DNA from 3 places in the Fodinicola feengrottensis genome. Region 2 is predicted to be linked to each of the others. Evidence: riboswitches for the same ligand, from Rfam matches in the RefSeq annotation. Region 2 holds a riboswitch; each other region holds the start of a gene.
What was found. Region 2 has a riboswitch for S-adenosylmethionine ahead of ABD301_RS10865 (GNAT family N-acetyltransferase). Riboswitches for the same ligand answer to the same signal wherever they lie in the genome.

Region 1 (3,242 bases), on a different contig from region 2:
TTTCCTCGCCGCCGAATCCCACCGAGGCATCGGAAAGTCCGGGTACGAACCACTTGAACCCGACCGGCACCTCGATCAGGTCCCGACCGAGTTCGGCGGCGACCCGGTCGATCATGCTGGAGGAAACCAGCGTTTTGCCGACAGCGGCCGAAGAAGGCCAGCCGGACCGGTTCCGGAACAGATAGTCGATAGCGACGGCCAGGTAGTGGTTCGGATTCAGCAGGCCGGCGGCCGGTGTGACGATGCCGTGCCGGTCGGCGTCGGCGTCGTTTCCGGTGGCCAGGTCGAAATCCGAGCGACGAGAGATCAGCGACGCCATCGCGTACGCGGATGAGCAGTCCATCCTGATCTTGCCGTCCCAGTCCAGCGTCATGAACCGCCAGGTCGGGTCCACCAACGGATTGACGACCGTCAGCTCCAGATGGTGGGTTTCCGCGATAGCCGCCCAATAATCGACCGAGGCGCCGCCCAGCGGGTCGGCGCCAATGCGTACGCCGGCACGGCGAATCGCGTCGATGTTGACGACGGACGGCAGGTCGTCCACATAGGACCCCATGAAGTCGTACGAGTGCGTGGTCGAGGCCGTACGCGCGCGAGCCGTCGTAACCCGCCTTACACCTTCCAGTCCCGCGGCCAAATATTCGTTGGCGCGCTTGCCGATCCAGTCGGTGATCGCGCTGCCGGCCGGGCCACCGTTCGGCGGGTTGTACTTGAAGCCGCCGTCGGTGGGCGGATTGTGGGAAGGCGTCACCACCACACCGTCGGCGATCCCGGAGGATTCCCGGTTATGCCGCAGAATGGCGTGCGAAACGGCTGGTGTCGGGGTGTAGCGGCCGGCCGCGTCGATCGCGACCGTCACCTTGTTCGCGGCGAAGACCTCCAGCGCGGTCCAAAAAGCCGGCTCGGACAGCGCATGGGTGTCCTTGCCCAGAAAAAGCGGCCCGGAAATGCCCTTCCCGGTGCGGTAGTCCACGATTGCCTGGCTGGTGGCCGCGATGTGGTCCTCGTTGAAGGCGGTGTTCAGCGACGCGCCGCGATGTCCGGACGTACCAAAGGAAACTCGCTGGCTCGGCACCGCAGGGTCGGGGTGCTCGGTGTAATACGCGGTGACGACGGCGGCGACGTCGATGAGGTCTGCTGGCCGGGCCGGCTGGCCGGCGCGCGGGTCTGTCGGCATGGGATCTCCTTGAGGTCAGCGGAAAAGTCACACCCGGGCCGGGTCGTGCGACGGCTGTTACTGGGCGGACGGGCCCTGGTTGCGGGCTTTCATGCTGTACGGCCGGCCCAGTGACGGGCCGAAGGCGGCCGTCTCGGTCGGGTCGACGGACCGGGTGGCCTCGTTCAGCTGCCGGTCGGCCACCGCGAAGGCCACCGCGCAGCGGCTGATCATCGGACCGCCGACGGTGGTGATGATGTGGATGTCCGGGTCGGCGCCGTAGCTGAGCACCGTCGACACCACAACCTCGGGCGGCACATGCAGGCGGGCAGCGGCCTCCGCGGTGGTAAGCCAGTCCGTTCCCTGCGGCATGCGCCCATCGTACGCGTCACATCAGAACGTGATTGCCCCCAGCGCGGGTGATCGGTTACCGTCTTGGACAGGTCATGAGTGCCAGCGCGTAGCCCCGGCTTGCTGGCCGGCAACCCTCCAACCGCGGTGGGGTGCCCCGGGTGAGGACCGGGCTGTCGGCGATATCGGCGACGGCAAGCGCGGGCCCCGCAGCGGGTCCATGACCCGAGGGGCCTGCCATGACCGCCGTTATCTCCCGCCAGATCGATGCCCTGTTGCCCGTCGTGGGCGGCGATCTGGCCGCGCCGCTGGTGACCGGCGAGTGTCGCCCGTACGCGAACCTCGACTACGCGGCGAGCGCCCCGGCGCTGGCCGGAGTCGCCAGTCACGTCAACGAACTTCTGCCGTTCTACGCGAGCGTGCACCGCGGCGCCGGTTACGCGTCCCAGGTGAGTACGGGTGTGTACGAGTCGGCTCGCGCGATCGTCGCGAACGCGTTCGGCGCCCGCGATGACGATGTCGTCGTCTTCACCCGCAACACCACCGACGCCTTCAACCTGCTCGCCGGCTGTGTGCCCGCGGACCGCGGCGATGTGCTGGTCCTGGACCTCGAACACCACGCCAACCTGCTGCCTTGGCGGGACCGCGACTACCGCTGCCTGCCGGTCTCCTCGACGCTCGAACAGACGCTGAAAGATCTCGACTCGGCGCTCGCCGCGGCGCCCGCCGCGCTGGTCACCGTCACCGGCGCGTCCAACGTGACCGGCGAGTTGCTGCCGCTCGAGGAGATCGCCACCATCGCGCATCGGTACGGCGCCCGGCTGGCCGTCGACGCGGCCCAGCTCGCCCCGCACCGGCCGATCGACCTGGCCGCCGCCGGCATCGACTACCTGGCGTTTTCCGGCCACAAGCTCTATGCGCCGTTCGGTGCGGGCGTGCTGGTCGGGCGCCGCGACTGGCTCGACACCGGTCGGCCGTACCTGGCCGGTGGCGGTGCCGTCCGCCAGGTCACCCTGACCGACACCGCGTGGGCGCCAGCGCCGGCCCGGCACGAGGGCGGCACGCCCAACGTGCTCGGCGCGGCCGCGCTCGCGAGGGCGTGCCAGCTGCTCGCCGCGCTGCCGGCTGGCGCGCAGGAAGCCCACGAAGCCGCCCTTCAGGAGCGGCTGCTGGACGGTCTGGCCGGGCTCGACGGCGTACGAGTGCACCGGATCTTCCCGGACAGCCCCGGCGCGATCGGAGTGGTCACTTTCAGCCTGCCCGGATACGACCCGGGGCTGGTCGCCGCGTACCTGTCGGCCGAGCACGGCATTGGCGTACGCGATGGGAAATTCTGCGCGCACCCGCTGCTGTCCCGGCTTGGGCTGGCAGCCGGCGCCATCCGCGCGAGCCTCGGCGTCGGGTCCTGCTCGGACGACGTGGACCGGCTGGTCAGGGCGCTCTCGGAGTTCCTGGAATCCGGCGCGAAGTGGACGTACGCGCAGGTCGACGGCCGTTGGACGCCGTCCCCGGACCCGCGGCCGCGACCGGACTGGGCGCTGGGTTCCACCGCCGGCACCTCGCCCTGCGCCAACTGATCCGGGAGGGGTCTCGCCGCCGCCGCTGTAGACTGCGTTTTCGCAGGTCAGGCGGATGGAGGAGCGGTCGTGGGGTTCGCTGCGTCTGGTGGCCTGTCCAGTGAGGTCAACCTGCTGTCCCAGGGCACCGGGAGCCTGGCTCGGGGCGTGCCGCCGGT
Region 2 (3,242 bases):
TCCGACTCCAGATACTCCAGATTGCGCGCGAGGTTGCGGCTAGCCGCGTCGCTGATCGCCGCCCCCTCCACATCGCTCGAGTCGTCGTCATTGTTCTTGCCGCCGTCTCAGCGAACAGAACCCCGGCGCAGCGCGACCAGTCCAGTGCCGACAAGCCCGCGCAGGCGACCAGGGATCTCCGACGATCCGGACCGATTTCAGCGCTGCCGCTGATCAACTAACCCACAAACGCTTGACCGAACACAACCCCCATCAATGTCGAGCGTGCTCCCGGGCCGAGCGCGCTGACTGGGACTACACGGCATCGCCTCGCCATACCTATGTATTCGCGGGCTACGTTCTCGCGGTTCAGAGATGCGTCACATTTCATCGTTTCGGGTGGGCACCGGCAGCAGGGGACAAGTCGCGGCAACGGACCATTGTGTCTGGCTCTGGCGCAAGGTTGTGATCGATTTGGGCGGGCGAGGATAGATACTAAGAAACTACGCGACGCCGGAGCAGGTCGAGGTTGGCTCGATTGCACATTGCCTCTTGATGGATTTCATCCGGCAACCTTCGCCTTCGACTGTTCGGCTGCACTCGGGCGTCCTGGTGTACGGATTTCTGTTTGCTGTGAGGACAAGGCCGCGGAACTGAACGACGATACCGTCGACTGGTTGCCGACGGTTTGTCCGTCTCCAAGCCGATGGCTGCGGGAGGCCGCACGGTTCTCGCCGTTGGCCGCCGCGCGATCCCATTCGGTGCCGTGGTGTCACAGTCAGGTTCCCATCTGAGGACACCGCGGCCACTGGTTCAAAGCGACGGCAAGGCAAACGGGCAGTGTGAACGCGCGGCGATGAGCCCCGATCGGCCGCCACTAGCGCAGGAACAGAGCGGATAGCCTCGCGACGATCCTTCTGATCGTCGACCATCCGTGAACTCGAGAGTCTCGTATCGCTAACCCCGGGGCGTTGCGACATCGGTCCATGCCATGCGCAAACAGCTTGGGGTGCCCTTGAGCCGGGTTGGATCTCCGCCGGGTGGCGGCACCAGCGCCGCCTCCGCGCACGTAGCTCCGTTCGCGCGGTAGAACTGCTGCGCGGCCGTGTTCTGCTTCAGCACCCACAAATACATCCCGTTGCCGGTCGCTCGCTCGGCAACCGCACGCGAAGCGCAGCCCAGCAGGTACGTACCGTGGCCTGTCCGACGCTGGTCGTGTGCGATATGCAAATTATCGACCAGGCTCCCCCATATCGGATCCTCGTCGAGTACGACGTGAACAAAACCAACCAGCCGGTCGCCGCTCTCGGCGACGACAGTCACACTGTTGGCAGGTCCGGCGAACCGCGCCGACCACACCGCGCTCCGGTCGGCCTCAACGTCACCGTCCAAAAACGAGTCGGCGTACGCGCCCCGATAATGCCGGCGCCAACTATCGGCATGCAGCAAAGCGATCCGTTCGGCATCCTCGGCGCAGGCGGGTCGAAACCGTACCGGCGCGAACTCACCGGGCACAGCGGTCTCGCCAAAGAATCGGGACATCAGCACACAACTCCTCTGCTTCGCGGCTTGCCCGACACACACATCTCGGGCCCGGTCCTCACCCGGAGCACCCCGCCCACCCAGGAGGGTTGCCGGCCAGCGAGCCGGGGCTTTGCGCTGGCACTCATGACCTGTACACGACGCTAACACCACCGACCCGCCAGCGGAACTCAGCCGCCGCTATCAGCAGGTCTCGTCCGCTTGACAGCCGAAACATTGGTGTTGCACAGTGAAATTGCGTGCCATCTGACTGTCGTCCAGACCTCAGGCGCATGACCGGATTCAGCACCAAGCGAATGCCGCGGAGACCGAAAGTCGCCAACCCGACAAATGCCAGCGGCTCGCCCTCTGCGCCGGTGAACCATTCAGGTTCCCTGACTGTTTTCGGTGGTGGCAAAGAATTTCCAGGAGAGCCGGTAGGAGCGCTGTCGGGTCCACGTTGTGCTGCTGTTTTTCCAGGACCCGGTGGAAAGCGCCGGGAATAGCTGTGGCGACTGCCATTCCGCCGTTGACCATCCACGCTGGGCTGGCGCCTCCAGTAAGCACCAGCGTTGGCTGCGTCAGCGTGTGGAGGCGCACGGTCGGCAGGGCATTGCCCGGCCCCATCACGGCGGCTTCGTACGCCAGGGTATGCGCGATCGCCTCACTGGCCGGCCAGGACGGGTCGGCCCGCATGGCGGCGACCACCTCGGCGGGGGCCTGCGCTGCACCGGTCAGGAACAGCGCGACCGCGTCCCCCGGCCGGCCAGCGTCGACCAGCTTTCCCAGCTGTAGCGCGAAATCAGCAGGCAAATAGGGCGCGGTCTCGTCCACGTGGTATGGCGGCTCCCACAGCGCCATCCGGGTGATCGGGGCGCCGCGGTGGGCTGCCTCCAGCACCAGTGCGGAGCCGCTGGACCCGCCGAACACCATCGCTGATCCACCGGCCGCCGCGATGACCGCTGCCAGGTCCTCGACCTCGCGGTCCACGGCGTACGGCCGGATATCGCCGCTCTCGCCGCGGCCGCGACGGTCGTAGTTGAGCACCGTGAACCAGGGCGCCAGCGCTGTCGCCACGGCAGCCAGTGTTGGATGCGTTTTGTCGGTGAAGGCACCGTGAACGAGCACGATCGCCGGTCCGTCGCCGGTCCTGTCGTACGCGATCGCGGTGCCGTCCGCCGAACTCACTACCTTCGTCACTGGGGGGCGTCCTTCAGTCGTTTGGGCCGACCAGGCAGAGAGCTTCCCAATGGTGACCGTCCAGATCACTGAAAGCGCGCTGGTAACGGCCGCCTTCGTCGCGGGCTTCGCCAAGCGCGGTCGCCCCCGCCGCCAGCGCCTTGTCGACCAGACTGTCGACCTGTGCGCGGTCCTGCAGCCCCAACGCCAGCATCACCTGGGTGCTCTTGGTCGGATCGACGATGTCGTTTGTGATGAACGAGGCAAAAAGCGGCTTCTTCAGCAGCATCACCTGGGTCCGTTCGCTGATGATCACCGACGCCATGTCATCGGTCGCACCGAAAAAGTCGAAGCCCAGAGCGGTGAAAAAGGCCTTGGACCGGTCCAGGTCCTGGACCGGCAGGTTGACGAACAGCGTCGCGGCCATCGTGGTGCCCTTCATTTTGGTGGTCGTTCGCGCCCACTGGTGCGAACAACGACAGTCTGTGCGGCGCCAACCCGGTCGGTCTTGGGTTCTGGCGCCAGCCGCTTGACTATCCGTGCACACCAGCCGCGGCCGCTGG
Region 3 (3,242 bases), on a different contig from region 2:
CACCGCCGCCGGCGGCCTGCTGCTGGCCGGCGCCGGCCCGGCCGCCGTCGTCCTCACCTTCGGCGCGATCGCGCTGGCCGTCGCCGCCGCCAACCTCTTCACCGCCCGCCCCACGCCGCTCGCCCGTACCCCCGCGCCCGCCGCCACCCCCGCCAACACCCGCTAGCCGCGGTGCCTGCCATGACCACTCAGCTCAACAAACCGGCTTCGGTGGCGGATTTGAGGGTGGGCTTGATGCGGTGGGTGGGATGTACGTCCAACACGTCGGCGGTTTTGAGACCTTCGCCGGTGTTGTAGATGACGGTCTCCTGGGAGGTGTCGATCAGGCCGTCCTTGACCAGTTTCGCGAGGCACGAGACGGTCACTCCGCCGGCGGTCTCGGCGAAGATGCCGGTCGTACGGGCCAGCAGCGAGATGCCCTCGCGGATGTCGTCGTCATCGGCGACCGCGATCGAGCCGCCGGTCCGCCGAACCGCGTCCAGCACGTACGGGCCGTCCGCTGGGTTGCCGATGTTCAGGCTCTTCGCGATGCCGGTCGGGCGGACCGGCTGCACCACGTCGTGGCCGGCGTGGAACGCCTCGGCGACCGGCGAGCAGCCCAGCGACTGTGCCCCGAAGACCTTCCACGGAGTGTTCGGCACCAGGCCGATCTTGGCCAGCTCGGCGAACGCCTTGTCGATCTTGGTCAGCAGCGAGCCGGACGCGATCGGGATGACCACCTGCGCGGGGATCTTCCAGCCGAGTTGCTCGGCGACCTCGTAGCCGAGGGTCTTGGAACCTTCCGCGTAGTACGGCCGGACGTTCTGGTTGACGAACGCGGTGCTTTCGAACTCATCGGTCTCGCCGAGCTCGCTGGTCAGCCGGTTGACGTCGTCGTACGAGCCGTCCACCGCGACCAGCCGCGGCGCGTACACGGCGCTCGCGATGATCTTGCTCGGTTCCAGGTCCGCCGGGATGAACACGGTCGCCGGCCAGCCGATCCGGGCCGCGTGCGCGGCCACCGAGTTGGCCAGGTTGCCGGTGGACGCGCAGGCCACCGAGGTGAAGCCGAGGCCCTTCGCGGCCGTCAGCGCCAGCGACACGACCCGGTCCTTGAAGGCGTGGGTGGGGTTGCCGCTGTCGTCCTTGACCCACAGCGGCGCGGTGAAGCCCAGTTCGGCGCCGAGCCGGTCGGCGCGAACGAGCTTGGTCATGCCCGGGTTCAGCGTCGCGCGGGTTTCCGGGTCCTGACCGACCGGCAGCAGCGGCGCGTACCGCCAGATGTTCTGCGGCCCCGCCTCGATTTGCGCACGGGTCACCGCGTTGAGTTTTTCCTGGTCATAGCCCACTTCCAGCGGGCCGAAACACTCGGCGCAGGCGTGCACGGCGATCAGCGGGAATTGCGCACCGCAGTTCCGACAGCGCAGACAGCTGGCAGGCGATTCAACAGTCAAGACAAGAGCCTCCTCGCTCATCTTCCCCGTCCGAGCGCTCTGCTCTGACGGGCCGGAGTTGGCACCTGTCCCGCGGGTAGATGGTCTTGAGACTCACGCGCGAGGTGGTTGCCGGGGCTTCAACGGGCCGGTTCCCTCTGCCCCTCTGGATGAGGGCACATATTCAGTTATGACTAGGAGCATACGCGGTCGGCTGGCGGTATTCGAAACCGAAATCAGCTCGTACGCATGCGAGCAACGCCACACCGCCGGGTTGTTGACGGGTGTGGCGTTGCTCGTACGAGCGGCTTGCGCTCAGGAAGAGGCGGACGGGCTCGGCGAGGCCGACGCGCCGCTCAGCGACTGGATCGCCTGCTTGATGGCGGCGACCCGAGCCGGCTCCCCGGACGAGCCGGCCACCCCGCTCGCGGAGAACTGGTAGTTGCCGTCGAGGACGTACAGGAGCTGGCCGGCGACCGAGTACGCCTCGTCGCCGACGCCGGTGACCGAGGGATTGCCGTTGGCGTCGTTGTCGAACTGCGCCTTCGTCGCATTGCCGATGTCGACGGACATCACCTGGTTGTTGGCGTCCGACCAGGTGCAGCCGATCGCGTCCTTGCCGGTAGTCGACTTGTCCGGCCCGTGGCTGACGATCTTGTTGCCGGTGAACTGGGACATCTGGTCGTCGGTGATCAACGTACAGACATCGGGCAGGTTGCTCGACACGGTCGGGACCGGTGCGGCGGTGCCGGCCGGACCTGCCGCCTGACTGGCCGGCGGGTTGTCCTTCTTCTGCAACAAACCGCAGCCGCCGGTGCCGGCGAGCACCACGGCCGCGATCGTGGCCGCAACCAGGAGACGATGGCTCTTCATTTCGGCTTTTCCTTCCAGAAAGGAGAACTACTCCGACGCGGAGGCCGAAGCGGAGGCACTCGGCGAGGGGGACGCGCCACCGTCGAGCTTTTCGATGATTTTGAGCGCGATGGCCTTCTGGATAGCGACGTCCGGGTCGCCACCGCCGCCGAAGATGATGCCGATCTCGGTCGTGGGTGCGTGAAACACGGTCAGAATCCCGTGCAACTCGGTCGCTTTGTCACCGACACCGCTGACCGGGGTATAGCCGTCCGCGGAGCTGTCGAAATCGGATTTCGTGGTGGTGCGGAGAGAAGCCGTCACCGTGATGCCGCCATCGGCGCTGAGCCAGTCGCAGGCAGGTGCGGCCGGCGTCGACTTGCCGTCCGGCTTGTGGCTCGCGATGGTTCCTTGGGTGAGCGCTGACATGTCGGCGTCGGTGAACATGTCACACACGGACGGGAATCCGGCCGCCGACGCGGTCGGCGAGCTGTCCGCCGCGGCTGGCGCCGACGGGGACGGCGTCGCGGCGGTCTTGGGCGTCAGACCGCACCCGGTCAGCATTCCCACGCCGAGCGCGAATGCTCCAGCGGCCAGGGCGACACGACGGATGTTCATTGATCTCTCTCCCTCAAGGTAAGACGTGAATGGCTGGCGGTGCGTAGACCGATGTGGACGGTGCCCGCGGTCCGCGGATATCGCGGACACGTGAACTCCTCGGGATGAACAGGGTGGGCGGGAATCGCCGGCGGAAGGCCTGCGGCCATGCTGGCACGCGGGCACCAAGAACCCGGCCGGAACATAACAGGCGAATACCCTGCGAGCCACCCGGAAATCCAGCCCGGGAAGGGCACTATTCCCTCATCGCTGCCTTCTTGGGCAACGATCGGTGCCAACCGGCGGATCCGCTGCGACTCCGGTCACAGCCGGCCGGACACCCAGCACGATCAGCGGGTTACCGTGCGTACGGCCGGGACC

Region 1: linked by a shared signal. The riboswitch ahead of ABD301_RS28965 (aminotransferase class V-fold PLP-dependent enzyme) and the one ahead of ABD301_RS10865 (GNAT family N-acetyltransferase) in region 2 are both predicted to bind S-adenosylmethionine.
Region 3: linked by a shared signal. The riboswitch ahead of thrC (threonine synthase) and the one ahead of ABD301_RS10865 (GNAT family N-acetyltransferase) in region 2 are both predicted to bind S-adenosylmethionine.

What each region holds. Positions count from the first base shown of each region.
Region 1 covers NZ_BAAANY010000023.1:174,406-177,647, reverse strand. Annotated here, with positions in the region: gene pgm (phosphoglucomutase (alpha-D-glucose-1,6-bisphosphate-dependent)) at 1-1,177, opposite strand, end outside; gene ABD301_RS28970 (hypothetical protein) at 1,235-1,528, opposite strand; SAM riboswitch class IV at 1,599-1,714, shown strand; gene ABD301_RS28965 (aminotransferase class V-fold PLP-dependent enzyme) at 1,747-3,084, shown strand.
Region 2 covers NZ_BAAANY010000008.1:248,074-251,315, reverse strand. Annotated here, with positions in the region: gene ABD301_RS10865 (GNAT family N-acetyltransferase) at 937-1,521, opposite strand; SAM riboswitch class IV at 1,540-1,653, opposite strand; gene ABD301_RS10860 (alpha/beta fold hydrolase) at 1,804-2,700, opposite strand; gene ABD301_RS10855 (VOC family protein) at 2,714-3,121, opposite strand; gene ABD301_RS10850 (AraC-like ligand-binding domain-containing protein) at 3,213-3,242, opposite strand, start outside.
Region 3 covers NZ_BAAANY010000025.1:13,873-17,114, reverse strand. Annotated here, with positions in the region: gene ABD301_RS29660 (MFS transporter) at 1-166, shown strand, start outside; gene thrC (threonine synthase) at 189-1,433, opposite strand; SAM riboswitch class I at 1,448-1,589, opposite strand; gene ABD301_RS29650 (DUF3558 family protein) at 1,728-2,285, opposite strand; gene ABD301_RS29645 (DUF3558 family protein) at 2,313-2,882, opposite strand.